2 regions of the Tateyamaria armeniaca genome follow, and region 2 is predicted to be linked to the other one. Evidence: riboswitches for the same ligand, from Rfam matches in the RefSeq annotation. Region 2 holds a riboswitch; the other holds the start of a gene.
The links. Region 2 has a riboswitch for glycine ahead of ACERZ8_RS02960 (D-amino acid dehydrogenase). Riboswitches for the same ligand answer to the same signal wherever they lie in the genome.
Positions count from the first base shown of each region.

Region 1: linked by a shared signal. The riboswitch ahead of gcvT (glycine cleavage system aminomethyltransferase GcvT) and the one ahead of ACERZ8_RS02960 (D-amino acid dehydrogenase) in region 2 are both predicted to bind glycine.

Region 1 is NZ_JBHDIY010000002.1:3,442,817-3,459,040, forward strand. It holds gene ACERZ8_RS17545 (ABC transporter substrate-binding protein) at 1-415, opposite strand, end outside; gene rpiB (ribose 5-phosphate isomerase B) at 853-1,305, shown strand; partial or broken gene ACERZ8_RS17555 (methyl-accepting chemotaxis protein) at 2,002-3,886, shown strand; glycine riboswitch at 4,129-4,213, shown strand; gene gcvT (glycine cleavage system aminomethyltransferase GcvT) at 4,375-5,499, shown strand; gene gcvH (glycine cleavage system protein GcvH) at 5,516-5,875, shown strand; partial or broken gene gcvP (aminomethyl-transferring glycine dehydrogenase) at 5,888-8,724, shown strand; gene ACERZ8_RS17575 (ATP-binding protein) at 8,811-11,342, opposite strand; gene ACERZ8_RS17580 (molybdopterin-dependent oxidoreductase) at 11,386-11,880, opposite strand; gene ACERZ8_RS17585 (response regulator) at 12,037-12,654, shown strand; gene ACERZ8_RS17590 (caspase family protein) at 12,762-14,291, opposite strand; gene ACERZ8_RS17595 (ABC transporter substrate-binding protein) at 14,606-15,769, opposite strand; partial or broken gene ACERZ8_RS17600 (AMP-dependent synthetase/ligase) at 15,801-16,224, opposite strand, start outside.
Region 2 is NZ_JBHDIY010000002.1:575,161-591,384, reverse strand. It holds gene ACERZ8_RS02970 (nicotinate-nucleotide adenylyltransferase) at 1-391, shown strand, start outside; gene dacB (D-alanyl-D-alanine carboxypeptidase/D-alanyl-D-alanine endopeptidase) at 439-1,932, shown strand; partial or broken gene ACERZ8_RS02960 (D-amino acid dehydrogenase) at 1,967-3,259, opposite strand; glycine riboswitch at 3,261-3,368, opposite strand; glycine riboswitch at 3,385-3,478, opposite strand; gene ACERZ8_RS02955 (ABC transporter permease) at 3,687-4,811, shown strand; gene ACERZ8_RS02950 (ABC transporter ATP-binding protein) at 4,808-5,599, shown strand; gene ACERZ8_RS02945 (MlaD family protein) at 5,618-7,396, shown strand; gene ACERZ8_RS02940 (ABC-type transport auxiliary lipoprotein family protein) at 7,393-8,043, shown strand; gene ACERZ8_RS02935 (DUF4864 domain-containing protein) at 8,047-8,448, opposite strand; gene ACERZ8_RS02930 (lysine--tRNA ligase) at 8,512-10,089, opposite strand; gene ACERZ8_RS02925 (tellurite resistance TerB family protein) at 10,233-10,658, shown strand; gene ACERZ8_RS02920 (cobalamin B12-binding domain-containing protein) at 10,683-11,498, opposite strand; gene ACERZ8_RS02915 (glycosyl hydrolase family 28-related protein) at 11,728-14,013, shown strand; gene ACERZ8_RS02910 (hypothetical protein) at 14,053-14,649, opposite strand; gene ACERZ8_RS02905 (DUF427 domain-containing protein) at 14,820-15,290, shown strand; gene ACERZ8_RS02900 (TFIIB-type zinc ribbon-containing protein) at 15,361-15,621, shown strand; gene ACERZ8_RS02895 (hypothetical protein) at 15,618-15,956, opposite strand; gene ACERZ8_RS02890 (hypothetical protein) at 16,161-16,224, opposite strand, start outside.

The sequences.
Region 1 (16,224 bases), 2.9 Mb from region 2:
AGCTGACGTTGAAATAGTTCGGGCTGCACCCGCGCCCGGCCAGTGCCGAGGGTCCTGCATTCGGGCTGAGGTAAAATTTGTCCTGCGCCGTGGCCGACGGGACAACCGCCATCGCGAGGTTTGACCAGATGATGCCCGTCAGCACGTCAACCTTTTCAGACTGGATCAGCTTGTCGGCGAGGCCAACGGCAATGTCGGGCTTGCGTTGATCGTCCTCAATCACCGTTTCGATCATGTCGTTGCCCTTGGTCGCCAGCAAAAAGCCATCGCGCACGTCAATGCCAAGCCCCGCACCGCCGCCCGAAAGCGTGGTGATCATACCCACTTTGACCTTGCCGCCATGCCCGTCCGCGACTGCAAACGAACCCATCGCGGCCATACAGACCGCCGTTGCCACCATATGTTTGATGCGCATTATTCACTCCCTGATTGTATCGGTGCATTCGCCCCGGTTTTCTGGGGCCATCAAGCACTTATCCCGTCCCGTCCTGTCAAGCCGATTGGGTGGAATGCGGTGCAATACGGGCGCGTTTTCCGGATTGGGGCTTGGGTGAGTGATCGGTTTTCACATCTCATGTGTAGCTTGAGGTATGTATGATAAATTCATGATAATTCTTCATAAATAAGTTATCCACAGTCACCATTGCAAGAGTATCGCCGCCTTCGAACCCGCTCGATACTCGCTTCACGCAATAAAATGCAGCCTCTCGGCACGCATGGCTTGCGTCATCCTCGGCCTACTCCCTCACCCGGCAATCAGTCCGCAGCACGAAGGTCATACATCTGGTCTCTCGTCCCCGCCCCGGTTAAGACCTGCTTCCAATCGCACACCAGACCGGGACACAGACCACCATGACACCCAATACGCGCGTCGTTTTGTCGAGCGATCACGCCGCCATCGCTTTGCGTCAGACCATCGCAACCCATATCTCCGGCCTTGGATGGGAGGTTGAGGATATCGGACCGACAACGCCGGAAAGCACGCATTACCCCGAACACGGGCGCGCGGCAGCCCTGCGGGTTGCATCGGGCGATTGTGGATTGGGCATTGTCCTGTGCGGCACAGGTCAGGGCATCATGATGGCCGCCAACAAGGTGCAGGGTATCCGTTGCGGTGTGTGTTCTGACACGTTTTCGGCCCGCATGATCCGCCAGCACAACAATGCCAACATGCTCGCGCTTGGCGCGCGCGTTGTGGGCGAAGGGCTGGCCATAGAAATCGTCGATGCGTTCCTTGCGTCGAAATTCGAGGGCGGACGCCATGCAACCCGCGTCGATATGATTGAGCCCGTCGCTGGGGACTGAACACCCCGGTTTTGCACAACTGCGCGTCTGATGTGAGCAATTTGCAACTTCTTAAGGAGGCCATGGAATTCTGCGCCCGCCAGAATCACCAAGGATCCTCAGATGGGCGAACCCAAAATGCGTGCCAGTGGAAACCCCATTGCGTCCGTGCATTCGATTTTCTTCAAGTGCATTGTTTTGCTGGTGGTTTTCTGTGCGCTGATCGTCGGTGTGCTGACGTTCAAATCGCTGCAGGCGTCAAACGCATTGGCAACGGACATGGTTCTGGAATTCGGCGACGAAATCGTGGCCCATCTCGCTGAACATATTGCGCCTATCGTTCAGGCGCAGGATGCCGAGGCCGTGGCCGAAGTCATGTACACCACTGAAAAATCCATGAATCGCGGTACCGCAGGGGTCGTCGTGCTGGACCGCGACGGTGCAATCCTGATGGAAAAAATGCGTGACGGAAATTCGTCCCGCATGATGCGTGCCATTGCCCAAGAGGTTCTGGCAGACGGCCAGACGCGCACCAATGTCGACAGGTTGATCATAGCGCACCCCATCCTGTTTGGTCCCGACCAGGATGTGGTTGGCGTTGTCGCGGGCGATTGGCAGACCGACGTGTTTTCCGCCGCTGTGCTGGACGCAAAACGCGAAGCACTGCAGATGGCGCTTGTCCTGGCAGTGGTTATGCTGGTGTTGGCGGCCCTGATGATGAACCGCATTCTGGCAAAGCCCATGTTGGCCATCGCAACCGCGACAAAAAGAATTGCCGCCGGTGATTTCGACCACCAGATTCCCGAATTCAAATCCGGCAATGAGTTTCATGCCGTTTCGGTTGCCTTGACTGCGTTCCGGGAACAGCTAGCCGATTCCGCAGCGGCGCACACAGATGCGGCCATGAAAAGCACCGCGTTGGATTGCGGGTCGGCCAGCATCATGATTGCCGATGCCGACTTCAAAATCGTCTATGCCTCCACTGCCGTCATAAACCTTTTGACCCGGCACAAAGACGTCGTCAGGTCGCGCATCCCGGCCTTTGACCCGAACACGATCATCGGTCAATCCATTGACATCTTTCACAAAAACCCGGACATGCAACGCAAGATGTTGGGGGCGTTGGGCGCAAATGGTCATGACGCCAGCCTTGAGATGGACGACGTCACGCTCGAACTCAAAATCTCGCGTATCGACAGCGACGAGGGAGAACGCATTGGATATGTGGTTGAATGGGATAACGTCTCCGAAGAGCGGTTGAACGCGGCCGTTCTGCAGTCACTCCACGAAAATCAGGCACGCGCAGAGTTCGGGGCGGATGGACAACTCATGGACGCAAATGAGGCGTTTTACACACTTGCCGGACTGGACCCCGACGCACTGGATTGCCGGTTCGCTGATACGGTTTTTGTCGACGACGCTCCGGCCGATCCGTCAGTCGCGATGTTTGGTGAAATCAAAATCGAAGGCAAGACGGGGGCCACGTCATATCTGCTGGGTGGCCTCGGCCCGGTGCATTTCAGCAATGGTGATCTCAAACGCACAGTACTGATCGCCGCGGACGTCACACAGAAACACAATGAAAAAGCGGCGATAGAACGCGAAAGGACTCGCCTGCAATCCGAGCAGAATTCCATGATCGAGGCGTTGAGCGCGTCGCTTGCCGCGCTGGCAGACGGCGACCTTGGCGTCCGGATCAACGACGCGTTTGCGGGTTCGAACGACCGTATCCGGCAGGATTTCAACACGGCGATCACACGCCTCGACGAAGCAATCGGGTCCGTCGTGGCCGGGACAGACAAAATCCAGTCGGAAGTCGCAGGCGTGACCAACAGCGCCATAGAATTGAGCCGACGCACGGAAAGCCAGGCAGCAACCCTTGAAGAAACCGCAGCCGCCGTGTCGCAAATCAGCGCGTCCGTCAAAAGCTCGGCCGAGGGCGCGCAAAGTGCCAATGACATCGTGAGCACGGCCCGGGAAAACGCGACAGCCTCGGGCAAGGTTGTTCACGAAGCTGTTGCGGCCATGGACGACATCTCGAAAAGTTCGACCGAGATCCAGTCCATCGTGAAAGTCATCGACGATATCGCCTTTCAAACCAACCTTCTTGCTTTGAATGCAGGCGTTGAAGCAGCACGCGCTGGCGATGCAGGACGCGGATTTGCTGTGGTCGCATCAGAGGTGCGCGCCCTTGCCCAACGGTCCTCAGAGGCCGCCAGTGAGATCGGGACTCTCCATCGCGTCGTCAACCCAAAGCGTTGACCTCGGTTCCAAGCTGGTTGGGGATGCGGGCAACGCTCTGGAGCAGATCATCGCGTCGGTGTCCGACATCTCGCACCATGTCTCGCACATCGCAGAGGCCACGCAGGAACAGTCCGCCAGCGTGGGTGAGATCAACACTGCGATGGGCCAACTGGATCAGGTGACGCAGGAAAACGCAGCCATGTTCCAGGAAACCACAGCCGCGTCGCAAAATCTGACGCGCGTGGTGGAGGACCTGACCCTGCAGATACAACGGTTTTCGACCCGACCTCCGCCGTCCGAGAATGAAACCTTCGAGCAGACTGAGGCGGAAGAGACCGTCTTGGCGCGGTCTGCATAGCCTGATGTGAACGGGGCGTAGACAGTCCGCGTATTCGTTGTCGGCCTTGCCGGTCGTTACGGGCCGCAAACAAGCCCCACATTTGAGCCTCAGTCACGCACACTGACCAGCGCAAATGCTCAAAACCCAACGCTGGCTCCGACCAAACCACGCAGTTCACTTCGCCATACCAGTCATCGTGAAGACCCCCATGCGAGATACTCCTTGCCATCCCGATGGTGTTTCCGATACGAAACTCGGGACGCTTGACGTTGGGAGAACCAGATCACTGGTGCCGAAGGAGCAACTGCCTCGGAAACTCTCAGGCCACAGGACCAACGCAAAGCCACAAGACTCTGGAGAGTGATGCCCAGCGCATCCGCCGAAGGGATAATGATCTCAGGCACGCAGGACAGAGGAGGCACCGACGCGCAGACACTTGTCTGCGTCTGATATGGTGCCGCTTGATTTCACGCAAATCTCGTCGGCTAGGCAGAAGGCGATGGGATATGTCCGACCTCAAGCAAACTCCGCTGCATGCGTTGCACATGACCCTTGGGGCCAGGATGGTGCCCTTTGCCGGGTATGAGATGCCGGTCCAATACGCGCTTGGCGTGCTGAAGGAACACCTCCATACGCGTGCGAAGGCCGGGCTGTTTGATGTCAGTCACATGGGACAGGTGATCGTGGGCGGCCCGACATATGAAGCGGCGGCACAGGCCCTTGAAACGCTGATCCCGGTCGACGTCCTGGGACTGGGCGAGAACCGGCAGCGCTATGGGTTTTTCACCAACGAGGATGGCGGTATCGAAGACGATTTGATGCTGGCCAACCGCGGTGACCACGTATTTGTTGTGGTCAATGCCGCCTGCAAGGACGCCGATATCGCAAATATGAAGGCGGCGCTGGAACCTGATGTGAGGGTAACGGAACTGACCGATCGCGCGCTGCTGGCCCTGCAGGGGCCTGCTGCCGAAACGGTTCTGGCCACGCTTGATCCGCGCGCAGCGGACATGCGTTTCATGGATGTGGCCACACTTGAGTTGGGCGGGACAGAAGCCTGGGTGTCGCGGTCGGGGTATACAGGCGAGGATGGGTACGAGATTTCCGTGCCTGCGAACCAAGCCGAAGCGCTCGCCCGAACCTTTCTGGCGCACCGTGATGTCGAAGCCATTGGTCTGGGGGCGCGCGACTCGCTGCGCCTTGAGGCCGGGCTGTGCCTTTACGGGCAGGACATGGATGCTGGCCTGAACCCGGTCGAGGCGTCACTGGCTTGGGCGATCCAGAAGGTCCGGCGCGCCGATGGGCCCCGATCAGGTGGTTTTCCCGGCGCTGACACGATCCTGAGCGCCCTGACAAACGGCGTGGATCGCCACCGTGTCGGGCTGCGACCCGAGGGCCGCGCGCCGATGCGGCAGGCCGTGCCCCTGTTTGAAACCGAAGACGGTGGTGCGCAGATCGGCTTTGTGACTTCGGGCGGCTTTGGCCCGACAGTCGACGGGCCGGTTGCCATGGGCATTGTGGCCGACGGCCTGCACCTGCCGGGAACCGTTCTTTATGGCGAGTTGCGCGGCAAGCGCCAACCGGTGACGGTTGTGAAACTGCCGTTCGTTGCGGCCAACTTCAAAAGATAACCAAAGAGGAAAACCCATGAAATACACAGAAGAACACGAATGGCTGCGCGCCGACGGGGATGCTTATGTTGTGGGCATCACCGAACATGCCACCACCCAGCTTGGTGATCTGGTCTTTGTCGAACTGCCCGAAGTCGGCACAGTGGTCAGCAAGGACGACGAAATTGTTGTGATCGAAAGCGTGAAGGCGGCATCGGACATCATGGCACCGGTCGATGGCGAAATCACCGAAGTGAACACCGACCTTGCCGACGATCCAAGCCTCGCTAACAGCGACCCGCTGGGCAAGGGCTGGTTTTTCAAGATCAAGCCGTCCGATGCCTCCCAACTCGACGGCATGATGGACGAAACCGCCTATAACGCGCTGATCGGCTGAGGAACGCACACCATGACTTTCAAACCCACCGACTACCTGCCTTACGATTTTGCGAACCGCCGCCATATTGGGCCGTCGCCCGCCGAAATGGACGAGATGCTGGACGTGGTGGGTGCGAAAGACCTTGATGCGCTGATCGACGACACGATCCCGGCGGGCATCCGTCAAAAAGAGCCGCTCGATTTCGGCAAGGCCAAGTCCGAACGCGAATTGCTGCACCACATGCGCGTGACCGCGTCCAAGAACAAGGTGCTGACCTCGCTCATCGGCCGGGGCTATCACGGGACGGTCACGCCGCCCGCGATCCAGCGCAATATCCTAGAAAACCCCGCGTGGTATACCGCCTACACCCCCTATCAGCCGGAGATCAGCCAAGGGCGGCTTGAGGCGCTGTTGAATTTCCAGACGATGGTGTCGGATCTGACGGGTCTTGAGATTGCAAATGCGTCGCTGCTGGACGAGGCGACCGCATGCGCGGAGGCGATGACCATGGCGCAGCGCATTTCCAAGGCGAAAGTGACCGGCTTTTTCATCGATGAAAACTGTCACCCCCAGAACATCGCCGTGATGCAGACGCGTGCCGCACCGCTTGGCATCGACATCGTCATCGGCGATCCGCGCGACCTGGATGCCGGCGCCGTCTTTGGCGCGATTTTCCAATATCCCGGCACATATGGGCATATCCGGGATTTCACCGATGAAATCGCCAAACTGCACGAGAACAAGGCAATTGGCATTGTCTCGGCAGACCCGCTGTCGCTGACCCTGCTGAAAGAACCGGGCGCAATGGGGGCCGATATTGCCGTTGGCACAACCCAGCGCTTTGGGGTGCCCATTGGCTATGGCGGCCCGCACGCGGCCTATATGGCGACCAAGGCCAATTACGCGCGCAACATGCCGGGACGCATTGTCGGCGTGTCCGTCGACACCCATGGCAACCGCGCCTACCGGTTGTCCCTGCAAACGCGCGAACAGCATATCCGCCGGGAAAAGGCGACGTCGAATGTGTGTACCGCACAGGCGCTGCTGGCCGTGATGGCGGGATTTTATGGCGTGTTTCACGGCCCAGACGGCCTCAGGGCCATTGCGCAGCGCATCCATCGCAAAACCGCCCGTCTGGCCGAAGGTCTGAAACAGGCGGGCTTTGACGTGCGTCCGGCCACGTTCTTTGACACGATCACGGTGGATGTGGGACCGCTGCAATCGGCGGTGATCAAATCGGCGGTGGACGAAGGCGTCAATCTGCGCGCCATCGGCACCACGGGCATCGGCATCACGCTGGATGAACGCACGCGCCCGGCCACCATCGAGAAAGTCTGGCGCGCCTTCGGGGTCGAGCGGCAGGACAAGGACTATACCCCCCATTACAACATGCCGGAAAAGCTGATCCGCACGTCCGATTTCATGACGCACCCGATTTTCCACATGAACCGGGCCGAGACGGAAATGATGCGCTATATGCGCAGGCTGGCCGACCGCGATCTTGCGCTGGACCGCGCGATGATCCCGCTGGGGTCGTGCACGATGAAGCTGAATTCCGCCGCCGAGATGATGCCGGTCAGCTGGCGCGAGTTTTCGCTGCTCCACCCCTATTGCCCCAAGGAACAGGCCGCTGGCTATATCGAGATGATTGATGATCTGTCGGCCAAACTGTGTGACATCACAGGCTATGACGCGATTTCAATGCAGCCCAATTCGGGTGCACAGGGCGAATATGCGGGCCTTCTGACCATCGCAAGCTGGCATCGTGCGCAAGGTCAGGGCCACCGCAACATCTGCCTGATCCCGATGAGCGCGCATGGCACAAACCCCGCCTCGGCGCAGATGGTCGGCTGGAAAGTCGTTGCCGTGAAATCGGCGGGCAATGGCGATATCGACGTGGACGATTTCAAAGCCAAGGTGGACGAACATCGCGACAACCTTGCCGGTTGCATGATCACCTACCCCTCGACCCACGGCGTGTTCGAAGAAACGGTGATCGAGGTCTGCAAGATCACGCATGAGGCAGGCGGTCAGGTCTATATCGACGGGGCCAACATGAACGCGATGGTCGGCCTTAGCCGTCCGGGCGATCTGGGCGGCGATGTCAGCCACCTGAACCTGCACAAGACGTTCTGCATCCCCCATGGCGGGGGTGGGCCCGGCATGGGCCCCATCGGCGTCAAGGCGCACCTGACCGAGCACCTGCCGGGCGATCCGAACGGTGGCACGGGTGCTGTAAGTGCCGCCGCGTTCGGCTCCCTTCCCTGTTGCCAATATCCTGGGCCTATTGCCTGATGATGGGCGGCGATGGTCTGACGCAGGCCACGCGAGTTGCAATCCTGAACGCCAATTACATCGCCAAACGGCTCGAAGGAGCGTTCGATGTTTTGTACAAAGGGCCGACGGGCCGGGTGGCGCATGAATGCATCATCGACACGCGCCCCTTTGCCGACAGCGCGCACATCACCGTCGATGACATCGCCAAACGTCTGGCCGATTGCGGCTTTCACGCGCCCACAATGTCATGGCCCGTCGCGGGGACGTTGATGATCGAACCGACAGAATCCGAGACAAAGGCCGAGTTGGACCGGTTCTGCGACGCGATGCTGGGCATACGCGCTGAAATCAAGGCGATTGAAGACGGCGACATGGACCCCGACAACAACCCGCTCAAGAACGCACCCCACACGATGGAGGATCTGGTGCGGGATTGGGACCGCCCCTACAGCCGCGAAAGCGCATGTTTCCCGAACGGGTCATTCCGGGTCGACAAATACTGGCCGCCCGTCAACCGTGTCGACAATGTCTGGGGCGACAGAAACCTGTCCTGCACCTGCCCGCCGATGGAGGATTACGCGAAACCGTAGGCGCTCGCATTTGGTGTGATTGGATTATCATGGGCCCCTAGGCGTTGTCGTCGTCGAAGCCTATTTTTCCAAATCCTACAGTGTTCTCAGGGGTTTCCGACGACCTGCCTCAACGCGGCATCAAAGGCACTGCGCGCATCATGCGCCGCAGTGTCAAGCTGTGCCGCCCATGTCTCCGCATCCAACAAAGCGTCATTGCGCGCCTCCTCTTCGAGTGCGGCAAGCGAGGTTTCCAGATCATATTGCCCCAGAAGGGATGCGGCACCCTTGGCCTTGTGTGCAGCTTCGGCGATCACCGCGCTGTCCTGCATGGTCATACCGGTCCGCAAATCCGCTGTGAAAGCGGCGAGTTCAGACAGAAACCTGTCCGCCGTTGACGCCACCCGGTCACGTCCCAGCAGCTCGACCATTTCTGCCAGTGCGTCAGGGGGCCGCTCGGTGTCGGCCTTGGGCCATTCGTCCAGAGTGACATCGGCAAAGACGGTGCGCAGCGCGTCAAGGCGGATCGGCTTGGTGTGGAACCTGTTCATGCCCGAGGCCACAGCCATTTCGCGGTATTCCTCACGCCCATGCGCCGTCAGTCCGACGATATGTGTCTGGGCATTCGCACCATTACCGCTGCGCAATCTGCGTGTCGCTTCGATCCCGTCCATGACAGGCATGCTGATGTCCATAAAGATCACGTCGAAGCGCTGATCGCGCCCCTTGTCGATGCAATCGGCGCCGTTCACCGCCTGATGCACGCTGTGGCCCATCGTGCTCAGCATGTCGCTCAATACGTGGCGGTTGATGCTGTTGTCTTCGACGATCAGTACGTCGCACGGCCGCATCGGCGTCGGTTGTGTGTCCGTCGTCATCGTATCAGTCACCGCTCCGCCACGCTCAAGCGGCAGCGAAAGGACAAATACAGACCCGTTCCCCTCAGCACTTTTGAGGGACACATCCCCATCCATCGCTCGCGCGATGCGGCGCGAGATCGACAGGCCAAGCCCGTCCCCACGCGCCTGTCGCCCTTCGCTTCGGGCCAGAGCAAAGAAATCTGCAAACACCTGCTCATGCTGATCAGGTGGAATGCCGATTCCGGTGTCGATCACCTCAAACCTCAGCGACGATGTTTCCGGCCCATGATCCCCGCTGACATGCAGGGCGATCCCACCCGTTTCGGTGAATTTGATCGCATTGCCGATCAGGTTGGTCAGAATCTGTCGAATACGTCCGGCATCCCCGTGGTAATGTCCGCGCGCGTTCTGCTCGATCTCCAACGCAAGCGTCAGGTTTTTTTCCCGCGCCAGCGGATCGAACACGTCAACCAGCCCCTGTATCAGATCCACAAGATCAAAGTCCTGCATCGTCAGTTGCAACTCGCCCGTTTCAATCCGCGTGATGTCCAGCGCTTCGTTCACATGTTCCAACAGGATCTCGCTGGATGATGTCGCGATCTGGGCATAGCGCGCCTGCTGGTCATCCAGCTTGGTGGTTTTGAGCAGATCGAGCACACCCAGAATGCCGTTCAGCGGGCTGCGCATCTCGTGGCTCATCACGGTCAGGAACCGCGACTTTGCCTTGTCCGTCTGTTCAGCACGGTCGCGGGCCTCGATCAGTTTCTGTTCGTTGGATTTGCGGGCAGAGATGTCGCGGATATAGGCGATGAACCTGGTCTCGTCGCCGTCCTGCGTCGTCGTGATGTTCATCTCGACCGGAAATTCGTCGCCGTTTTTGCGTTGTGCGGACATTTCGAACCGGCCTGCATCGACGAAGTGTCGTGTACCGGTTTCCAGATACCGTTTCACGCCCCTGGTGTGTGCGGCGCGCATCCGGTGCGGAATGAACGTGTCTTCCATCTTTTGCCCGACAATCTCATCGCGCCGCCAGCCAAAGACACGTTCAGCCGAGGCGTTGAAACCGACGATGCGCCCGGTCGCCTCCGCCGTCACAATCGCATCCAGTGACGCCGCAACGGTCGATGACAACTGTGCGGAAGACGCCGAAAGTGCTGCATCCCGGCGCGCTGCGCGTTGCAAAAGCCGATCCAGGAACAGCATCAGGATCGCCATCAGGACCAAAAGCGCAATTGCAATCCCGCCCGTTCGCGCCAATTGGCTTGCAAACTGGGCACGCCGCGCCTCTGACTGCGCAGCCCCAAGGCTGACACCCAACAGCGCGATGTCGCGCGCGTGCGGACGCACATCGTGCACAAGCTGGTGCATTTGATCGAGGGCCTCACCGCGCAGCGGACCGGGCGCATCAGACAGGGCCACGGCCGCCCGTGCAAAGGTGTTAAGCGGCGCGATCATGTCTGCGGCTTGCGCGTTGCCCTCGAAAATCTCTGCCGCACGGCCCGAATTGATGATGTTCAGCCGGCTGAGCGCAATGTCGACGCGCAACTGCACTTCGTCGTCCGGGAACCGCCCGGTGGCCATCTGCTCGATCAGCATCGCATCGAGGTTTGCGAATTCGGTGTCGATCTGCGAGATGCTCCATTGCATGTTGTCCTGCGCTGCAGCGGACAGCCCGCGCAGTTGCGACAGCAGGTTCGTCACCATGATCGCCAACAAAAAAATGAGCAGGCAAATGCCTGCCATCACCGTCATACGGTAGCGGTTCAATCCGAGCTTCACGCGTGACCTCCTTGCTGGGATCACGTTACGCATATGTCTCGGTTCAATCCACGACCTTCAACCGGTTCAGTTGCCAGATGCTGAACGCATGTATCGTTTCAGTCCGGTATTTGGGGTCATGATCGTATGGGAAAACAATCCAATACGGCCCCTTGTCCCGCACCGATATCGGTTCGCCGTTCATACGGGTGGCGATGATCGGAACAGTATCTTCGATAGTGGCCATGGGGATCGCGACCTTGTAGTCGTTCAAGGCCACCATTTCGACGGCGCTCCCCTTTTTGTTGGCCCTTGCCAGCACTGCCTTTAGCGGCACGCCGGAAAACGTGACATCGCCATCCGTCCAGATGGTGGTGGTGGTAAAAGTCACCTGTGCCATCGCATCCAGTTCGGCAAGGCTGAGCGTGAGGGTGTCGGATTCAGAGGCCGACGCCGTGATTTGCAGATCCATGTTGGACTGCGCAAGCACTGGGGAATGCCAGTTGATCAACAGCGCCAAAACGATGGTGAACGCCCGTGAGTGGTGAATTCGAGCCATGTTTGGTTCTCCAAATCCGACACAAATAGGTTTAAATCAGTTGTTCATATCGGTCTTCCGGGCATTGGCATAGGCACCTGTACCAAAGTATAGGTTTGCCACGTCTTCGCGCGGTTTTCCGGTTGTGAATATGGACAGAGTGGGAAAGCTGCTGACATGCCCAAAATCCTGATCGCCGACGACCATGATCTGGTCCGTGACACCATCGCCGCATATCTGGAAAGCGTTGATGATTTCGACGTCCGGACTGCCGCCGATCTGGACAGCGCATTGGAGGCCATGCGCGGCGGCGATCCAATCGATCTGCTCATTCTCGATTACAACATGCCGGGCATGGATGGGCTGAACGGCCTTGATCGTGCGCGCATGGCCTATCCGGGCACGCGGGTGGTCCTGATGTCTGGTGTGGCGAACCGCGATGTCGCCAGCACGGCAATGAAGCATGGTGCAGACGGGTTCATTCCCAAATCCCTCACTGCTGTATCACTTGTGAACGCGATCAAGTTGGTGCTGTCGGGCGAACGTTACTTTCCATTCGACTATGGGATATCCGACACGGGCGCTGCACCTTCGGGTGCCTTTGCGACCCTGACCGTTCGTGAAAAACAGACGCTTGAGCAGTTGTGCATCGGTCTGTCGAACAAGGAGATCGCCCGGAATCTGGGCGTGCGGGAAGTGACGGTCAAACTGCACGTGAAGAATGTTTTGTCCAAGCTCAGTGTCTCGAATCGCACCCAAGCGGCGCTGCTGGCCAAGGAAAAACACTTCTTTTGATCGCAGGGGGCGCACGGTTGCGCGCTTGTCGGGACAGGTATCGTCAAACTGCGGCGCGTTGAAACATGTCTGTGCCGTCACTCAGAAACCGAGCAAGAGGTTCAGCATCAATTCTTGCGTGCAGAGACGCGACAGCCATTCGATATCCGCGCACTCAGGGAACGACCGTCCTGCGACAGCGTGCCGGTCGCTGTGTTCTGAATCCAGCCATAGTCTTCGGTGGCCGAATAACTGCGTCCGTTCAGTGTACCGCGCACCGTGGCAGCGCCCGCAGTACCGCTGATTGAGCCTGTGAACGCCGTCCCTCCTGCCGAACGATACACCGTCGATCCGTTCGCCTTGATCCCAAGCGGGCATTGCGCATACCAACTCCACGTGCCGACCATGGAATAGCGCGGCGTGTCGGGCACCGGCTTGGGCGAGGCGCCAGGCGTTGGGGGGCTCACCGCTGCGGGTGTGGCAGGCGCCGGTCGCGCCTTGCAGATCGTTCCTGAATGCCGCTCGATGGCCTGCAATGCGTGCGCCGTGCCCAGATCATCAGCCCCCAGCCCGGTATCGGTTGCAGACAAAAAGCGGCGGAAAGCCATGCGGGTCCGTGGCCCCATCACGCCGTCGGGCACGCCTGCATCGCAGCCCAGCGCGTTCAAGCTCGATTGCGTCTGGCGCAGGACCTCGCGGCTGTCGGCGGGTGTTGTATCGGGTTCCGGCGCCGGACGCTCAGACGCAGTCGGGGTTGGTTCCGCCGGTTCGTCGCCTGCAAGGTCATCGCGCAATTGCATGGCCATCTGCACCGTGAATTCGTCGCTGCGCGCGCCGTAGCGTTCGATGAACGCGCTGTAGGCCTCGCGAGTGCCTATGGATCGTGCCAGCTCGAAATCCGCACGGATGGCGTCTGTCGCTGGTGCTGCCGTGACGGTTTGCCGGGCGACAGAGCCGTCATTGCCCCCTGCCGGGATGAAATAGAACTGGCCCAGAAGCTCATCGTAATATGCCGGGAATTGCTCGTGCCCGACGGTGCGCGCCAGATCACGCACGTCGCGGCGCAGACCGGACATCATATCGCGCAACTCGACCCCCGGCACTTGCAAGCGGGGCAGCAGCATCCGCGTAAACACCGAATTTTCCGCCGGGTCGTCGTTTGACAGACGGTCCAGTGCCGTCTGGCCTGCACCGGCTGAAAAGATCACGAACGTACCTTCGGGCGCGTTGATGCGCCCAAGGCCCCGCGTGCCACCGATGGAACGGCCCGTGGACCCTTTGAACGGGTTGTCCCGACAGGCATCGATTATGGCCAAAGTGGTGCGTGCCCCCGTCGCCCGGATGCGATCCAGCAGGCCGGACAGCGCAATGGATTCGGATTTGATAAAGTCCTTCTCGCCGCGCGCGGGCGCAGCAATATCCGTCGGCAAAAGGTAGTTCTCGCCATCAATCTCGACCCCGTGGCCTGCGTAAAACACCACCGCCGTATCGCCGGGATCAAGCTGGCCGGTGAATTCGGAAATCCGCATATTCATGTCGCGCCTTGCTGCGTCCAGAACAGTGGTGACCACAAACCCTTTGGACGCCAGAGCCTCCGACACGGCCGTCGCATCGGCGCGCGCCTTTTGCAGATCATCGACCTCGGCATAGAGAATCATTGCCGATCACCAGCGCCAGACGCTTTTCGGCGTGGGCAAATAAGGGTGTGAGGATCAGGGCGAGACACAGGAAGATAATGCGCATGACAGAATGGTAGCAACCGGCGCGCGCGTGGGAAAGTAGGGAAATCCGACGGTTGCGTATGCCGTGTCAAACCACGCGCGGTCCGCTGCATGGGGTCAGTGTCGAACCAGCCCGTCACACATCACCGGGCGAAACGCCTCAGATCGGTTTGCACTCAGACAAAGGGCCTGCACGCCGACAGACGCACAGGCCCTTTGCTGTCAATACATCCGGTCCAAACCCGCGCGCATTACTGGCGCGCAATTTCCACCCAGTTGCCGTCCTTGATGACGGAAATCACAACTTCATCCGCGCCCTGATGGTCGGTCGCGGAATAGGTCACCGTGTTGCCGGACACCACATCCTCGTAATTCAGGCTTTCCATACCTGCCTGAAACGTCTTGGCGTCCAGATCGGGGCCGGCTGCCTCAAGCGCCTTGACCAATGTGACGGCTGCGGAATGTCCAAGCAATGCGCCGGTGCCGGGCAGTTCTTCGCCCGTGGCTTCGGTATAGCGTTTGAAGAACTTCTGCACTTCCGGCTGGTCCATACGCGACAGCAAATCCGCCCAACCGGCGGCGGCATACATGCCTTCGGTCACACCGCCCGGCACTTTCGCCATGACCGTGTGGAACCCTGCGGACGAGTTAAGGAAGGACATATCCGTCAACCCCAGCTTTTTGGCCGTGCCGGACACCGTGATCGCCTGCCGGACGCCCAGCGCCAAGGTGACGATGTCGCAGCCATCCGCGCTCAGCTTTTGCAGCGCACCGACAAAATCGGCATCGTCAGGCTTGTGCGTGGTCTCGGACACAAATGTGAGGCCTTCCGTCTCGGCGGCGATGGATTCAGCGCCTTCCTTGATGTCTTTGCCAAAGTCCGTGGGCAGGTACATCGCGCAAACCGTGTCTGCGCCCTTTTGCTCGGCCAGATAGGTCACACCGATGCGGATCTGATCATAGTAGGTCGCGGTGCCCGCATAATGCAGCGGGTGGAACGGCTCGGCCATCTGGCGCGCGGCCGACAGGGGCGAGACGTTGGGCACGTTCTTGGCGTCCTGCAACTTGAAGGCGGCGATGTTCATCGGCGTGCCAAGCGAGAGCAGCATCGCAAAGACCTTGTCGCCATTGATCAGCTTGTTCATGCCCTGAATGGCCTTGGGCATCTGGTAGGCGTGATCCTCGACCACAAAGCGGATCTTGCGCCCGTGGATGCCGCCCGCCTCGTTCACCTCGTCAAAGACAAGTTGTGCAGCCTTGGTCGCTGGCGCGCCGAATGCGGCAAAGGGGCCGGAGAGGTCATTGTTGGACCCGATCAGCACCTCGGTGTCGGTGATGCCCTGTTCTGCGAACCCCGGTGCCGCCGCAATCGTGGCCGCCAGCGCAGTGGCTGCCAGTTTGGTAAATCGTTTCATGTCTCTTCTCCCTCTTCGTTGTTTCCCGATTTCAGTACATCTGCTGGATCAGCGCGTCGTGTTTCGTCTCAACAAAGCTGCGCTTGAGCTTCATCGTCGGTGTGAGTTCATCGTCATCTGCCGTCAGCAACACGTCAATCAGGCGGAAATCCTTGATCTGTTCGACGCGCGCGAAATCCTTATTGACCGCGTCAATGGTGTCGCGGATCAAATCCTGCACTTCCTGTGCCGCACAAAGGGACGCATAGTTCGAGAACGGCACGCGACGGTCCTGCGCGAATTTTTCGACATTTTCCTGATCGATCATCACAAGGCAGGTCAGAAACTTGCGCTTGTCCCCGATCACCACGACGTCCGAGATATAGGGCGAGAATTTCAGCTTGTTCTCGATCTCGGCAGGGGTGACGTTCTTGCCCCCTGCGGTGATGATGATGTCCTTGAGCCGCCCCGTGATT
Region 2 (16,224 bases):
CCCGCGGGTCACCGTCACGGATATCGAGGCGCACCTTGGCACCCGCTATACCGCGCAGACGCTGGCCGCCCTCATGGCGCGTTATCCGGGCGTGCGGTTCGTGTGGTTGATGGGGGCGGACAATCTGGCCCAGCTGCATCACTGGCAGGATTGGGAATGGATCATGGAGCGTGTTCCCGTGGGCGTTCTGGCCCGCCCCGGTGACCGGATTTCCGCAAGGATGAGCCGGGCGGCGCGACTATACGCACAGTACCGTATCTCGGGCCGGGCCAGCCACATGCTGTCGCGTGTAGAGGCCCCGGCGTGGTGCTTTGTGAATGTGGCGATGTCGGGCCAATCCTCCAGCGCGATCCGCGCGGCGGGGGCATGGGGCGCGGTTGAGGAAACGTGATCAGTTGAGTGCTTGTTTGGCCCGCAAAGCTGGGGTTACATGCGCTTATGTTCAGCACGATTTCCAGACGCGTATTCCTGAGTTTTCTCGCCAGCGGTGCCGCCACAACGGCCTTGTCCGCCCCTCCGACGGCGTCCTTGCGGCCCGTGGCGCGCGGAGTGGGCCATTTCAAGAAATCGGTTCCCGGTGCGGATGCGATTGTCGCTGCGGCCAAGCTGGGTGGTCGCGTGTGCTACGCGGTTGCTGACGCACGAACAGGAGCGCGACTGGAAGGTGGCAATGCCAAGACCGGCACGCCGCCGGCAAGTGTGGCCAAGGCGGTGACCGCCCTTTATGCCCTGAACGTCCTTGGACCGTCGCATCGGTTTACCACGCAAGTGATGGCCACGGGATCGGTGTCCGGTGGTGTGGTGCAGGGCGATCTGATTTTGGTGGGCGGGGGTGATCCGACACTGGACACCAATGCGCTCGCCGCCCTGGCCGCTGCCCTCAAGGCCAAGGGCATCCGGGAAGTGCGCGGAAATTTCAAAGTGGCCGAAGGTGCGCTGCCTTACATCAAGACCATCGACAAGGATCAGCCGGATCACGTGGGCTATAGCCCTGCCGTCAGTGGCGTCGCGCTGAATTACAATCGTGTGCATTTCGAATGGAAGCGGTCTGGCGGCTCCTATGGGGTGACGATGGATGCGCGTTCGGACCGTCTGCGCCCGGGTGTGTATGTTGCCAAGATGCAGATCGTGGACCGCCGTGTGCCGGTCTACACCTACGCGGATGGGGGGCGCAGCGACAACTGGACTGTCGCCAAGGCCGCTTTGGGCAATGGTGGTGCGCGCTGGTTGCCGGTGCGCAAGCCTGCGCTTTATGCAGGCGACGTGTTCCAGACGCTGGCGCGCTCGCACGGTATCGTGCTGAAGAACCCCAAAGTTGTGGATCGCGCCCCGCGTGGCACGGTGCTGGCCCAACATCAAAGCGATGATTTGCGGACCATCCTGCGGGCCATGCTGCGCTATTCGACCAATATCACCGCCGAAATGGTCGGCATGTCGGCAACGGCGCGTCGCACAGGGCGCGTGCCTGCCAGCCTCAAGGCGTCCGCATCCGAGATGAACCGCTGGGCCAAAGCCGCCCTTGGCACCAGCGCGATGCGGCTGGTCGATCATTCGGGCCTTGGTGGCGACAGCAAGATGACAGCCGATGATATGGTGCAGGCATTGGTGAAGGCGCATGGCAGTGCCGTGCTGCGCCCGATCCTGAAACCTGTGGCGATGCGCGATGAAAAGCGGCGCATCCTCAAGAACCACCCGATCAGTGTCGATGCCAAGACGGGCACGCTGAACTTTGTGTCCGGGCTGGCCGGGTACATGACCGCCCGCGATGGGCGGGTCATGGCATTCGCCATCTTTGCCGCAGACGAGGCGACGCGGTCGCGGATCGCCAAGGCCAACCGCGAGGCCCCGCAGGGCGCACGCAGTTGGAATGGACGGGCCAAGGTCATGCAGCAGCGGCTGATCGACCGGTGGGGTGCTGTGTACGGAAGTTAAGGCAGGTAAGGCGGATCCTGATCCGCCCCGCCTGTCACGCGGCGTTTTTCATCCGTGCCGCGTCGATGCAGTCCGCGACCCCTTGGGCGGTGGCAGCAGACAGGGTCCAGCCCAGATGCCCGTGGCCGGTGTTGTAGTAGACGCCGGGTTTCTTGCCGGGTCCGACCTTTGGCATCATCGAGGGCAACATGGGCCGCAAGCCCGCCCATGGCACACAGTGTTCCGTGGAAACGGCGGGAAAGAACGTCTCGCACCAGTCGCGCAGTGGTTTGATCCGGTCATCGCGGATGTCGAGGTTGTAGCCGTTGAATTCCGCGGTTCCTGCAATCCGCAGGCGGTTCTTGCCCAGACGCGAGGTCACGACCTTGGCCTGATCATCGAGCAGGCTGACCCAAGGTGCGGCCTCTTGGCTCGCGGCATCGTCGAGGTTGACGGTGATCGAGTACCCTTTGACCGGATAGATATTCACGCGGTCGCCCAGTTGGCCGGCGATGGCCTTGCTGGCCACCCCGGCGCAGACCACGATGCCGTCAAAGATTTCGCTGTTTTTCGCCGCACCTTCAGTCCAGTCCAGCCGGACGTCGGCGCCGGTGTGCTGGATTTCGGTGACGATGGATTTGTAATGGAATTTTACGCCCATCTTTTCGCAGGCATCGCTGAGTTTGCGCGAAAAGCTGTGGATGTCGCCGGTGAAATCGCTTTCGGTGTAGAACCCACCAAGCGTTTCGGTTTGGAGGGCCGGTTCCAGTTTGCGCACTTCGTCTGCCGACACCTCGCGCCGTTCCAGCCCCGCCTTTTCCAGCAGCACGTTCACGCGCCGGGCGTGGTCGAATTCGGACTGTTTGTTGTAGATGTGCAGGATGCCACGCCGTTCCATGTCGAAGTCGACGCCGACTTCGCTGGCGAAATCCAGCAGGTGTTCGCGCGCGGCGATGGCCAGACGCGCTGTGGCAATCGTGTTGGCCTCGTATTGGGGGATGTTGCCCATGAACTCGGCCATCCACGACAGTTTGTGCCAGCTGGGTTTGGGGTTCACGAGCAGGGGCGCTTCGGGGTGGAACATCCATTTCAGCCCCTTCATCACGGTGCCCCAACGTGTCCATACCTCGGCATTGGACGCCGACAGCTGCCCGCCATTTGCAAAAGACGTTTCCATCGCCGCATAGCGGTTGCGGTCGAACACGGACACCTCATAGCCGCGACGGGCCAGAGCGTAGGCGGTGGTGATACCGGTGATACCGGCGCCGATCACGGCGATATGGGTCATGTGGGGATCCCCCGAAAAAGCGACGCAGTTGACATGGACGCGCCCGGCGGCATGCCGGTTCGCGTCCCCATCTGTTGCGTAACCTGAGAGTTTGACGCCGGTGGTCTGGCGCTTTCTCCTTCGGTGGGCCGGGGGCGTCTGCGCCCGACCGCTCTCCAGATCGTCGATGTACCCGTTTGGCGGGCGCGGCTGGCACGGTTCTGTGTGCCTGAGAGTTTGTCGGGGCGTTGCTCCTTCGGCGGCAGGTGATCTCGACCTGCGCTCTCCCATGTCAGCCTTGGCGACTGAGCGCGATATAGGGGGTTGGATGCCGTTCGGTCAATCGATTTGATTGCACGATTTGATGCGTGTTTGGCGAGCGTGTCCGGCGCGACACGAACGTGGTGCCCGCCCCCCTGCAAAGGCGTGGCCATTGCCGTTGGGTTGGGGTATCACAAACGGGTTGCCGCACAGATTTTCTGTGATCTCTCTGCTGGATTGACGTTGTATGACCGCCCCGACGCTTCGTATTGACGAGTCGAAAGATGTGCCCGTTCTGCAGGTAGCCGGGCGCTTGGTTATTGAATACCTTGAGGCGATTGAACCCGCGTTCCGCAAGACCACGCCAGACACCAAAACGCTGCGCATTGATCTGGATGGTCTTGAGGCGCTCGACACCAGCGGCGCGTGGTTGATTGCGACCCTCAAGACGCGGCTTGAGGCGCAGGGTGTCAGTGTCGAGTTGATCGATACCTCGTCCAATCGCACGGCGCTGATCGACACCGTCCAAGAGGCATTGCCGAAAGAGGATGGCGCTGAGGCTCCGCCACGGGGCCTTATCCCTTGGGTGGCGGGTATCGGTGCGGCGACGGCTGGCATTGGTGCATCGGCGATGTCGCTTGTGAGTTTTCTGGGCGAGATACTGTCCCGCTTTGCCTATGGCGTGGTGCGTCCGCGTCGCTGGCGCACTGCGGCCCTTGTCAGCCAGATGGAAGAGACCGGGTTTCACGCCATTCCCATCGTCATTCTGATGAGCTTTCTGATCGGGATCGTTCTTGCCTTTCAGGGGGCCTCGCAATTGCGCCAGTTCGGGGCCGAGGTGTTTGTCGTCGATCTGATCGCCATCTCGATCCTGCGCGAATTGGGCATTTTGCTCACCTCGATCATCGTGGCGGGCAGGTCAGGATCGGCCTTTACCGCCTCGATCGGGTCCATGAAGGTGCGCGAAGAGTTGGACGCGATGCGCACCCTTGGCCTTGACCCTATCGAAGTGCTTGTGCTGCCCCGCGTCATCGCGTTGGTGATCATGTTGCCCATCCTCGGCTTCATCGCCAACGTGTCCGGCCTGTTTGGTGGCGCGCTGATGAGCTGGATCGAACTGGGTGTAAGCCCGAGCATGTTCATCACACGCCTGCAGGAAAATACCGACATCTGGCATCTGGCCATCGGGATGATCAAGGCCCCGTTCTTTGCCGCGATCATTGCGACCGTGGCGTGCTGGCAGGCGATGCAAGTTCAGGGATCTGCGGACAGTGTTGGGCGGCACACAACAACCTCGGTGGTGCAGGCAATCTTTCTCGTGATTGTGGCCGACGCCGTGTTTTCAATCTTCTTTTCGGAGCTGGGTGTATGACCGACAGCCCCGCAACCCGGAGCGACCGCGAGGCGGTGATCACTGTGCGTGGGCTGAGAAACCAGTTTGGCCCGCAGGTTGTGCATGACAATCTGGACCTTGATGTCTGGAAGGGTGAGGTGCTGGGCATCGTTGGCGGATCGGGTACGGGCAAATCGGTGCTGTTGCGCACGATTGTGGGGTTGAACCGCCCCGCTGCCGGATCGATCAATGTGCTGGGTTCGGATGTGCTGCATGGCAGCCGTGAAGAGCGGTTGCGCGCAGAAAAGCAGTGGGGTGTCGCGTTTCAGGATGGTGCGCTGTTTTCATCGCTGACCGTGTTGCAGAATGTCGAAGCGCCGATGCGCGAGCATCTGAAACTGAGCGCGTCGCTGATGAAGGCGCTGGGGGAGCTGAAGATCAGCCTTGTAGGCCTGCCGCAACTGGCCTGTGGCAAGCTGCCTTCGGAGCTTTCTGGTGGCATGCGCAAGCGCGCCTCGCTCGCCCGCGCGCTGGCGCTGGACCCGGCCATCGTGTTTCTGGATGAACCGACGGCGGGTCTCGATCCTATCGGGGCGGCGGCCTATGATGAGTTGATCAATGAATTGAAGCGTTCGTTGGGCCTTACGGTATTTATGGTGACCCATGATCTCGACTCTCTTTATGCGATCTGCGACAGAATTGCGGTACTCGCTGAAAAGCGGGTGCTGTTCGAAGGGCCGATTGAAGGCATGACAGAGATCGACCATCCTTGGGTGCAGGAGTACTTTACCGGCCCCCGCGCACGCGCCGCACAAGAGAAAACCTGAGGAAGGCTGCTCAAGAACATGGAAACCAAAGCCAACTACGTTCTGATCGGGCTGTTTACCCTGTTCGGCATCATCGGTGCCCTTGGCCTGCTGCTGTGGCTGGCCAAGGTCGAGGTGGACCGCCAGTACGCCTATTACGACATTCTGTTCGAGGATGTTTCGGGCCTCGGGTCGGCCAGCGACGTGCGCTATAACGGTTTGCCTGTCGGGCAGGTGGTGGGACTGGAACTGGACGAGGACGATTCCTCGCAGGTGCGCGTGCGCATCGAGATTGCGGCGGACACACCAGTGAACACCGAAACCGTGGCCCAGTTGCAGTCCCAAGGGGTCACAGGCGTCAGTTTTGTCGGCCTGTCCGGTGGGTCCGAGACATCTGTCGCCTTGCCCAGCAACAGTGAAATCCCGTCGGAACGCACGGCCTTGCAGTCGGTGTTCGAAGGCGCGCCGGTGGTTCTGGACCGTGCGGTCGAGCTGCTGGAAAACGTCAATGACGTGTTCAACACCGAAAACCAGGAGGCGGTGTCGACGATGCTGGAAAATCTGGCCTCTGCCTCGGCCCGCATCGACACTGTTTTGGATGACTTTGAAGTTTTGTCGGGTGATCTGGGGTCAGCCGCGCGCGAAATCGCGACATTTACCGACCGGCTTGATTCACTGGCCAGCACGGCTGAAACCACGCTGACGACGGCGACAGGCACGTTGGAAACCGCGAATAGCACCATCGCGCAGGTGAGCACGTTCACGAATGATGATCTGGTGCCGCTGGCGGGTGATCTGCGCACCGCGACCCAGACAGCCAATCGCGTCATTGGCGAAGTCGGCGTGCAGGCGGGTGAGATTGCGGAACGGATTGACGCCCTTGCCGAGCGGGGCGGCGTGGTTCTGGACGGCGCGACTGAAACGCTGGAAACGGCGAACCAGACCTTTGCGTCGGCCAATACGGCGATTGAGGGGATCACCACGTTCACAAGCGCCAACCTTGTGCCCCTGTCGGATGACTTGCGCACCACCACGCAGACCGCGAACCGCGTCATCACAGAGGCGGGTAGCGAGGTGCAGCGGATTGCGGGTCGCATCGACGATCTGGCGGATCGCAGTGGTGTTGCGCTTGATTCCGCCACGGTGGCCTTGGATGACGCGCAACTGACCATCCGCGATGCACGCACCACGGTGGCGCGCGCCAACACGTATTTTGACGAACAGTTGACGCCCCTTACGGACGATCTGCGCACCACGACGCAGACGGCCAACCGTGTGATCGACGAGGTTGGCAGCCGCGCGTCGGTGGTTGCGGATCGGTTCATCACCTTTGCCGATGACGGAACTGCGTTGATCGCGACGGCGGACCAGACCTTTACCAATGCGGACGTTACGCTGGCAGCCGTCTTTACCGCGATGGAGGATGCGTCGGTCACGCTGGCCTCGGCCAACAGGACGTTTGAAATGGCCAACCGCATCATCGAAGAAGACGTCGAAGGTGTGATCGCCGATCTGAGCGGTGCGGCGACCGCGCTGACGTCGACGGTGAACAAGACGGCGGAGAGTATCGACACTGTCACCGAACAGGTGCTGGCCGCGTCCACCTCTGCGGCCAACCTTACGGCATCGCTGGAGCAAGTCGTGCGCAACAACCAGCGCCAACTGTCTGATTTCGTCCGGCTTGGCTTGCCCTCGGCGCTCAGCTTTACCGAAGAAGCGCGCAGTCTGGTCGTCAATATCGAGCGGCTGGTCAACAAGATCGAACGCGACCCGGCACGCTTTTTGCTGGGCACTCAAAACTCAAGGTTCAGTAGATGATCTCTTTTTCGAAACCGTGGCCGCTTGCTCTGTTGCTTTTGATCGCCATGCCGGGCTGTGCTGCGCTGTCGGGTTTGACGGCGGCGAGCATCCCCAACGAATTGTATGTGCTGACACCCAAAAGTACGTTTGACGCGGATCTGCCGCGCTTGCGCTATCAGATCGCGGTGCAGGAACCGACTGCGACCGCATCTGTCGACACGGATCAGATTGCCGTGCAGCCAACGCCGCTTCGGGTGCAGTATTTGCCGCAGGCGCGCTGGGTCAACCGGGCGCCGTTGATCGTACAGTCGCTGATGATCGAGAGTTTTGAAAACTCCGGCCGCGTTCCTGCGGTGGGCAGTTCCGCAATTGGTTTGCGGGCCGATTTCCTGATCGTGACGGACATTCGCGAGTTTCAGGCGATTGTGCCACTGGAAAATTCGGACGCACCGCTTGAGGTCGATGTCCGTCTGAACATCAAGGTTGTGGATGCCTTTTCGGATCGTATCATCGCCTCACGCTCGTTCGAAGAGATCACGCAAGCGGCCTCTGACAGTGCAAGTGACGTCACCCTGGCGTTCGATCTCGCCTTGGGCGGCACGTTGCGGGATGCGGTGGAATGGAGCATTCGCGAAATCGCGGCATATGGCGCGCCGCGTTTCTGATCCTTATGCGCTGACGCCGACGCTTTCCAGAAGCTGCACACCGTTGATTTTCCAGCCGGCTTCGGTTTCCAGCATCCGGTAATCCAGCACGTGTACACGCCCTTCGGCGTCTACGATCTGCACTTTTTGCCAGTAGCTGCCGTTTTCCTCGCGCAGTTCAAGATAGGTGACTTCGGATGGGCGCCAGACCATCGGATAGCCTTGCGTGACCATGCGCCCAAAATTTTCCGGCGTGCGGAAGATGCCACGGATGTTGGGCGAGGCGAATTCGAAGGCTTCGGCGAAGTTGTCGGATTTGAAGGCTTCGATCTGGCTGCCGATCACGCCTTCAATCTCTGTGCCCTGGGCCCATGCCGACCCTGCCATGGCTGACGCAAGTGCGACGCCCATCATCCATTTCCGCATCTGTCATCTCCTTGTGTGCAAGAAGAATGATAGCGCATGTCCGATGTCCGCCAAGCCCGGTGTCTAGCGGACCAGTTCGCCTGCCAGCCCCTGATCGATGAGGGCGATGGTTTCATCAACGCCGTAAAGCGCGATGAAGCCGCCGAAACGGGGCCCCTGGCTTGCGCCGAGCAGCACCTCGTAGAGGGCGGTGAACCAACCCCTGAGCGGGTCAAACCGGTCGCGCCCCACGGCGTAGACCACGGATTGCAGCGCCTCGTCATCCAGCGCGCCGTCATATTCGGTCAGTTCGCTGCGCAAGGCCTCCAGTGCTTCACGCTCCTGATCTGTGGGCAGTCGATAGGTTTTCGTGGGCTTCACGAAGTCGTTGTAGTAGCGCACGGCAAACCCGACGGCCTGATCCATGCCGGGATGCGTTTCCGGCCCTGTGCCTGCCGCATAGCGCTGGATGAAGCCCCAAAGCGTATCCTTGGTCTCGGCACTGCTGACTGAGGCGAGGTTGAGCAGCATCGAGAACGGCACCACCATGTCACTGGCAGGCACGTCACCGCCGTGGATGTGCCACACCGGGTTGTTCAGCTGTTGAGTCTCGTCCTGTGTCGCGTAGGCGCGCAGTTGCTGATGGTATTCGTCAACGGCCTTTGGGATCACGTCGAAATACATCCGCTTCGCCGTTTTGGGCTTTTGATACATGAAGTAAGACAGCGATTCCGTGCTGGCATAGGTCAGCCATTCATCAATGCTGATGCCGTTGCCCGAGGATTTCGAAATCTTCTGGCCCTTGTCGTCCAGAAAAAGCTCGTAGCTGTAGTGCTCGGGCGGGCGCGCGCCGAGTGTCCGGCAGATCGCGTCATAGATTTTCTCGTTGGTCGCGTGTTCCTTGCCGTACATCTCGAAATCGACGCCAAGGGCGGCCCACCGCGCCCCGAAATCAGGCTTCCACTGTAGTTTGACGTTGCCGCCTGTGACGGGCAGCGTCCATTCCTTGCCCGTCTCATCGTCAAAGGTGACAGTGCCATTTTGCGCGTCCACGTTTTTCATGGGCACATACATGACCCGGCGGCTTTCGGGATGCAGGGGCAGAAAGATCGAGTATGTCTGCTGGCGTTCCTCGCGCAGGGATTTCAGCATGATTTTCATCAGGTCGTCATATTTATCCGCGCATTTCAGCAGAATCTCGTCAAATTGCCCGGATGCGTAGAACTCGCGCGCCGAGACAAATTCATAGTCGAAGCCAAACGTGTCGAGAAACCGCCGCAGCATAGCGTTGTTGTGGTGTCCAAAGCTTTCATGGGTGCCGAACGGGTCGGGCACATCCGTCAGGGGGCGCTGCAAATGCTGTTCCAGCCGTTCCGGGTTCGGGACGTTGCCGGGCACTTTGCGCAACCCATCGAGATCGTCAGAGAAACAGATCAGTTTGGTGGGGATGTCCGAGATCACCTCGAACGCGCGGCGCACCATCGTTGTGCGCAACACCTCGCCGAAGGTGCCGATATGGGGCAGGCCGGACGGTCCGTAGCCTGTTTCGAACAGGACGAAACCCTTTTCCGGCGGGGCGTTCTGATAGCGCTTGAGGACCTTGCGTGCCTCTTCAAATGGCCACGCTTTGCTTGTCATCGCACTGTCACGCAAACTCGACATAAGGTATTGTCCCAATCCATGCCCGTCCGCCCGGTGCGGGGGTCAATTCGACGCGGCCTGTGGCGCGCATCATCCCGCCGGTACCTATTGCGAGGGGGGCAGGCGTCAATATTGAGGGGGTGCCGAAGTGGAAAGGAAGACCCATGTCCGAAACCGAACAACTGAGCCTGACGCCGCAGGACGCCCTTGTCGCTGTGATGATCGCCATTTCGGCCTCGGATGAGGACATCCGCACGGCTGAACTGGTCAAGATCAATGCAGCCGTGAACCACCTGCCGGTTTTTGCCAGCTATGATCTGGACCGGATGAACGGTGTCGCGCAGACGGTGTTTGACCTGTTTGAGCAGGAGGACGGGTTGGATGCGTTGTTCGGCCTTGTGCGCGAGGCTTTGCCCGAGCGGCTTTATGAGACGGCCTATGCCCTGGCCTGTGACGTCGCTGCGGCGGACGGCACGCTGGAAGAGACGGAACTGCGCCTGCTCGAAGAGATGCGATATGAGCTGGAGATTGATCGGCTGCATGCAGCGGCGATTGAGCGTGGGGCGCGGGCGCGGCATCTGACAGTCTGATCACTTGGCATTGATGGCTGTGCGTCAGGCGTGATGACCCTTGAGCCATGCCTTTTCAATGAATTGGCGTGCCGCCGGGATGTCCGTCGCCACCGCGTCCACATCCATCAGTGAGACAATGTCGTCGGCGGCATGCGCGATGTTGCCACTGACAAATATCCGGGCGTTGGGGTTGTTGATCCGCAGGGCGAGGACCAGTTTCGCCAGATCAGCCGCAGAATGCCTGCCCGCCGCGGACAATCCGATGATCGGGGTTTCGGATGCCGACAAGGCATCGACCAGTTCGTCGTGCGATTTGCCGACTTTGAGGTCAATATCCCAGCCTTCTTTCCTGAAGATGTCGCTGGCCATGCGCACGCCGAGAACATGCGTTTCGCCCGGAACGGCGGCGAACACGGCTGACTTGACCTCGACAGGGCCGCGCGGCGTGAACAGATGGCTGAGGCCGCGGATGATCGAATAGATACGGCTGGTGCCGACTGTCACTTCGACGAAGGACACGTGGTCATCCGTCCACCACTCACCCAATAGACGGGCCGCCCCCGCAAGGTAGCTGAGGTAGACGGCCTCAAGACTGGCACCATCTTCGCGCAGATTCTGAATGATGCGCGCGCCTTCCTGATCGTCGTCCGAGATCAGAGCGTAGGCGAGCCTTTCGATCTGTTGGGCAGAGGGTGCGTTGATCAAGGTGTTGTTGGTCGCATTTCGCGATTTGATGCGGTTCAGGATTTCAGCGACGATACCATCGATTGAATCTTCGGGGAGTTTCGCCTTGAGGCGGCGCACGTCGGAATGTGCCTTCTGAAAGGTGTCATGGGCGAACTGTCGGTTGGCGTCCATCTTGGCGTTCCCTCCCCTTGGGGCGCAGCCGAATCCGGTGGCGAGTCGGAATCTCAACGCTGGGTAGACGGTAGAGCATGAGTCTTCGATCTGTCAACTTTGGTTTACAGTTGTGTTGCGCGGCGCGATCGCCCATCGCACGCCCGCCTGACCGCCCGTTAACACCCTGTTGATACTTCCACATCCCGAACAGGCCGAACCTCCGGCCTCTGCAAAGAAGGATGTATGGATGAACAAGGCGATCACTGATGGCGTGCTGCTGATGCCGCCGCCCTTTGCGAATGGTCTGGATGTTTGGTCGAGCGGGATTGGAACGCCGGGGTCTGACACGTATCAGAACGCTGCGAACGCTGCGCTTGTCCCAGCCGATCAGGATTTTGGCGGTTGCCTGGAGTTGCTGAAAGTGTCCGACAACACGCGGGTCCGCTATATGGGTGAGACGCCTGTGTCGCCCGGATGCTATCTGCGCGTGACAGCGCGCGTCAAAGCAATTAGCGGCAACCTCCCCACGGCTTGGATCTCGGCATATGCCGCACGGGCCGACGGCAGTTGGATCAGCGGAGTCACTGTCACATCGACCAGTGTGCCGCTGACATCCTACGGCGAGGTCGTTGAGGTGTCGGCGATCGTCGGAATTGGCAATCGGGGTGGCGTGGATTTCGTCTGGGGCGGCGACGCCGCCTATGGGCATTTTGGTATCAGTCTGACGGGACCAAATGGCGGTATCGTGCGCATTGATGACATCGAGATTGAAGACGTATCGTCGGTCTTTCTGGGTGATATTGTTTCCACCGTGGACGTGCGTGATTTTGGTGCCGTTGGCGACGGAACGACGGATGACAGCGATGCGTTTGATGCGGCCAACGCAGCAGCCAATGGGCGTACCATTCTGGTGCCTGCAGGGACATTCCGGTTGGAAAAGGACGTCGCCTTTGACCACCCCGCGAAGTTCGAGGGCCAAGTCGATATGCCTGTCGACAAGATGCTGCTATTGCGCAAGAATTTTGATCTGCCGACCTACATCGAAGCGTTTGGAGAGGAAGGCGTTGCCTTTCGCAAGGCGTTTCAGGCCCTGCTGAACAGTTCGGATCACGAAAGTCTGGATCTGGGTGGACGACGGGTGCAGGTCGATGGACCCATCGATATGCAAGCCGCTGTGCCGAACCGCGATCAGTTCAACACCCGTCGCGTCATTCGCAATGGCCAAATTGAGGCCGTCGGTGACAACTGGGACACGATTGTCGCCACAAGCCCGGCAACCTACAGCACGTCCAATGCGCGCACCCTCACCAACGTGACCAACATTGCGAATATCGAGGTCGGGTCGCTTGTTGAAGGCAACGGCGTGGGTCGGGAAATCTATGTCCGTGATGTCAACATTGCGGCCGAAGAAATCACACTGAACGCGCCGATCTATGATGCGGTCGGCACGCAGACCTACACGTTCAGCCGGTTTCCCTATCTTGTCGACCTGAGCGGCTTTTCGAAGCTGTCCAAGTTCAACATGTCCAACATCGAATTCCAGTGTAACGGCAAGTGCAGCGGCATCCTGCTTGCCCCGACGGGGCCGACATTCGAGTTGCAGGAATGCTTTATCAGCCGTCCAAAGGATCGTGGCCTGACGTCCATTGGCGGCGGGTGCCAGGGCATCCTGATTGATCGCTGCCAGTTCCTGTCCGCCGAAGAAGGTCAGACCGTGGATCAGCGTACGTCCATCGCGCTGAACGTGAATTCCAACGACGCCAAGATACGTGATTGTCGTGCCACGCAGTTCCGCCATTTCATCTGCGCGGCGGGTCAGAACCACCTGATCATGGGCAACCACTTTTTCCAGGGTGATGGTGTGTCCGGTGGCATTCGCACGGCAGGTATTGTCCTGCAGGACAACTTCACCGCCAGTGTGATCAGCGGCAACTATATCGACAATTGTTTTGTCGAATGGACGAACGAGCGGGACCCGACACCACAGTTTACCGCCGGGTTCTCGTTCAGCTCGTTTAGCCTGACCGACAATGTGTTCCTGGCCAGCGATGTGGCGGACTGGTTCAGCTATCTGGTGGTCAAACCACATGGGTCAGGGCATTTCCTGAACGGCGTTTCGGTCACGGGGAACCGGTTCCGTTGCATCAATGGATCGATGACCCGGGCCGAGCGTGTCGATACGAGCTTTTCCGATCTGAACCATGATCGAAATCGTTCGGTCTACTTCGAAGGCAATTCCTATCACAACGTGCAGGAGCAGGCGTCCAATCCGTTGCTGGTTGCCCATGATCAGAACACGAATGCCAAGATCTGGACCATCAGCACCAACAAGCAACTGCCCTTTGAGAGCTATTGCCAGTTTGTGGACTCGGTCGCCTTGACCGGGGACATCCGCAATACCTCCAATGCGCGCGTGTTCGAGAACCCGGTTGGCAAGGGTCGCATCGGCGCGAATGAAGATCAATTCACGCTGGAGTTCGCCTCGACCGTCCGGGGCCAGGTGCGCGCAACGGTTCGCATGGACAAAGACTAAGATTTCTTTTCGGGTGGGCCTTTCGGGGTCCGCCCGGATTTAAAAGCTGCGCCAGAGCCCTAGTTTCAGCGCATATTCTCCATCTTCGGCTTCCAAGCCGATCTGGTAGCGGGTTTCTCCATCCTGTTTGGGCCGCCAGATCAACGATGGCGCGAGTGTGGTGGAGGTGTTTGTTTCGGTGCGGCTGAGAAACACCTGCATCATGACCTGGACGCTGTCGGACAGTGTCAGCCCCACGGTTCCATCAACTTTGAGCGTGATGTTCTGCCCTGTGGTTTCCCATTCGGCCGCTGTGTCGATGGACACCCACCCGGACCGATCCCAGAACGTGACGCCGCGCCCGTAGTTTAAACCCGCGCGCACAAGGGGCGCTGTGTCGCTGCCGAACGTGCTGCCAAGGCCAATTTCATAGGCCAGTTTGTAGGCGCGTTCGCCCGTTGGTACCGGTTTGCGCAGGAACAGAAATGCCGTGCCATCCCCCATGCGCCCTTCGACCACATCCATTTCTGCGTCGGCCTTGAACCCCAGCGTCAGCTTGGGACGCAAACCGTATTCGAAGTAAATTGAGCCGTCTGCCTGTCCGACTTCGTTCAGGGTTGTTCCGAACGACAAAAACGCCGTTCCCACATCACGCATCCATGCACCTGCCTGGGCGGGCAGAGGCAACATCAGGGGTATGAGCAACGCTGCAATGCGCATTCGGGGCGATCCAAAGTGGTTAATGAAACCTGACTTGGCCATCATCTTGGTTAACATTCCGTTAGGACGGCCTCGCCTTCGGGGCGGGGCGGATTAAGTCCAGCGGCATGGAGTTATTGGTTGAAAATGTTCAGTCCTACCCGCGTCCCCCTGCGCTTGAACCGGTGCCGCAACGGGTGCGGGTGATGCTGGGCGGAGCGGTCGTTGTCGACACGACTGCCGCTTTGCGTGTTCTCGAAACGCACCATGCGCCCAGCTACTACGTGCCGCGCGTGGACATTTCCGGTGACGTGTCGCCATCGTCAGGCACGTCGTTTTGCGAATGGAAAGGGCGGGCAACGTACTGGACGATTAACGCCGGTGAAGTCGAGGCGAAAGGCGCGGCCTGGAGCTATCCAAGTCCCTCCGCGCGTTTCGCTGCCCTTCGGGATCACCTTGCGTTTTATGCAGGTCGGATGGAGGCGTGTTTTGTCGGCGCGGTGCAGGTTATCCCGCAGCCGGGAGATTTTTACGGCGGCTGGGTGACGCCCAATCTTACCGGGCAGATCAAGGGCGCGCCGGGCACGCGGCACTGGTGATACCCACTTGTGCGGATGTACCGGGGCAGGTCCCGACCTATCTGTCCGTCAGGACCAAAGGAGGACACACATGCAATGCCCAATTGACGGAACCGAACTTGTGATCGCGGATCGCTCTGGTGTTGAGATCGACTATTGCCCGGCGTGCCGTGGCGTGTGGCTGGACCGGGGCGAGTTGGACAAGATTATTGAACGTGCGGCCGCCTACAGCGCGCCACCACCCCCACCACAGCCGAGCGAACGTACCCAGGACCGCCGCTATGACAGGCCGGGCGGGCGCAAGCGCAAGGGCGGCATGGGCGATCTGCTGGGCGATATTTTCGACTTCTAGGCGACGCGGGCCAGCAGGACCATGGCGAGCAGGGCGCAGGCCAGCCCGGCATATTCACGGGCATAGAGCCTCTCGCCAAACCAGAGCGCGCCAATCATGGCCAGCGCCAGCAATGTGATCATGGAGTAGGCCACGCCGGCCTGCACCAGCGTCACGTGGCGCATGGCGAAGAACCAGAACAGCGCTGAAATTCCGTAGAGAACGCAGCCCAGAACAACGAGGGCGGACCAGATGGGGTGGCCTCCGTCGGCGGCGAATTTGATGGCCGTGTCGCCGATGATGACGATCAGGGCGGTGATGAGGGTGAAACCGAAGCCGAACAATAAATGGGTCATGAAAATCGCCTTTTTGAGGCCGTTTGCACGGCGGGAGGCAGTCATATTCTTGAATAGGTTGAGGGTAGCCGACCCTGTGGGCGCCGCGTAGTGGGGTATTCCCGACCATTGGGGTTTCAGGGTGTCCCATGCTGGGACATCCCTTTGGCTTATAAAAATCAATGGGTTACAGAGCTGAATTAGGGGACTCTTAACCTTTTGGCCTCAGGCCACGGGTGCTGTTGTGCAGGCGCGGAACTTCTGGACGGGCTCTGCTGCGCCCTCCAGA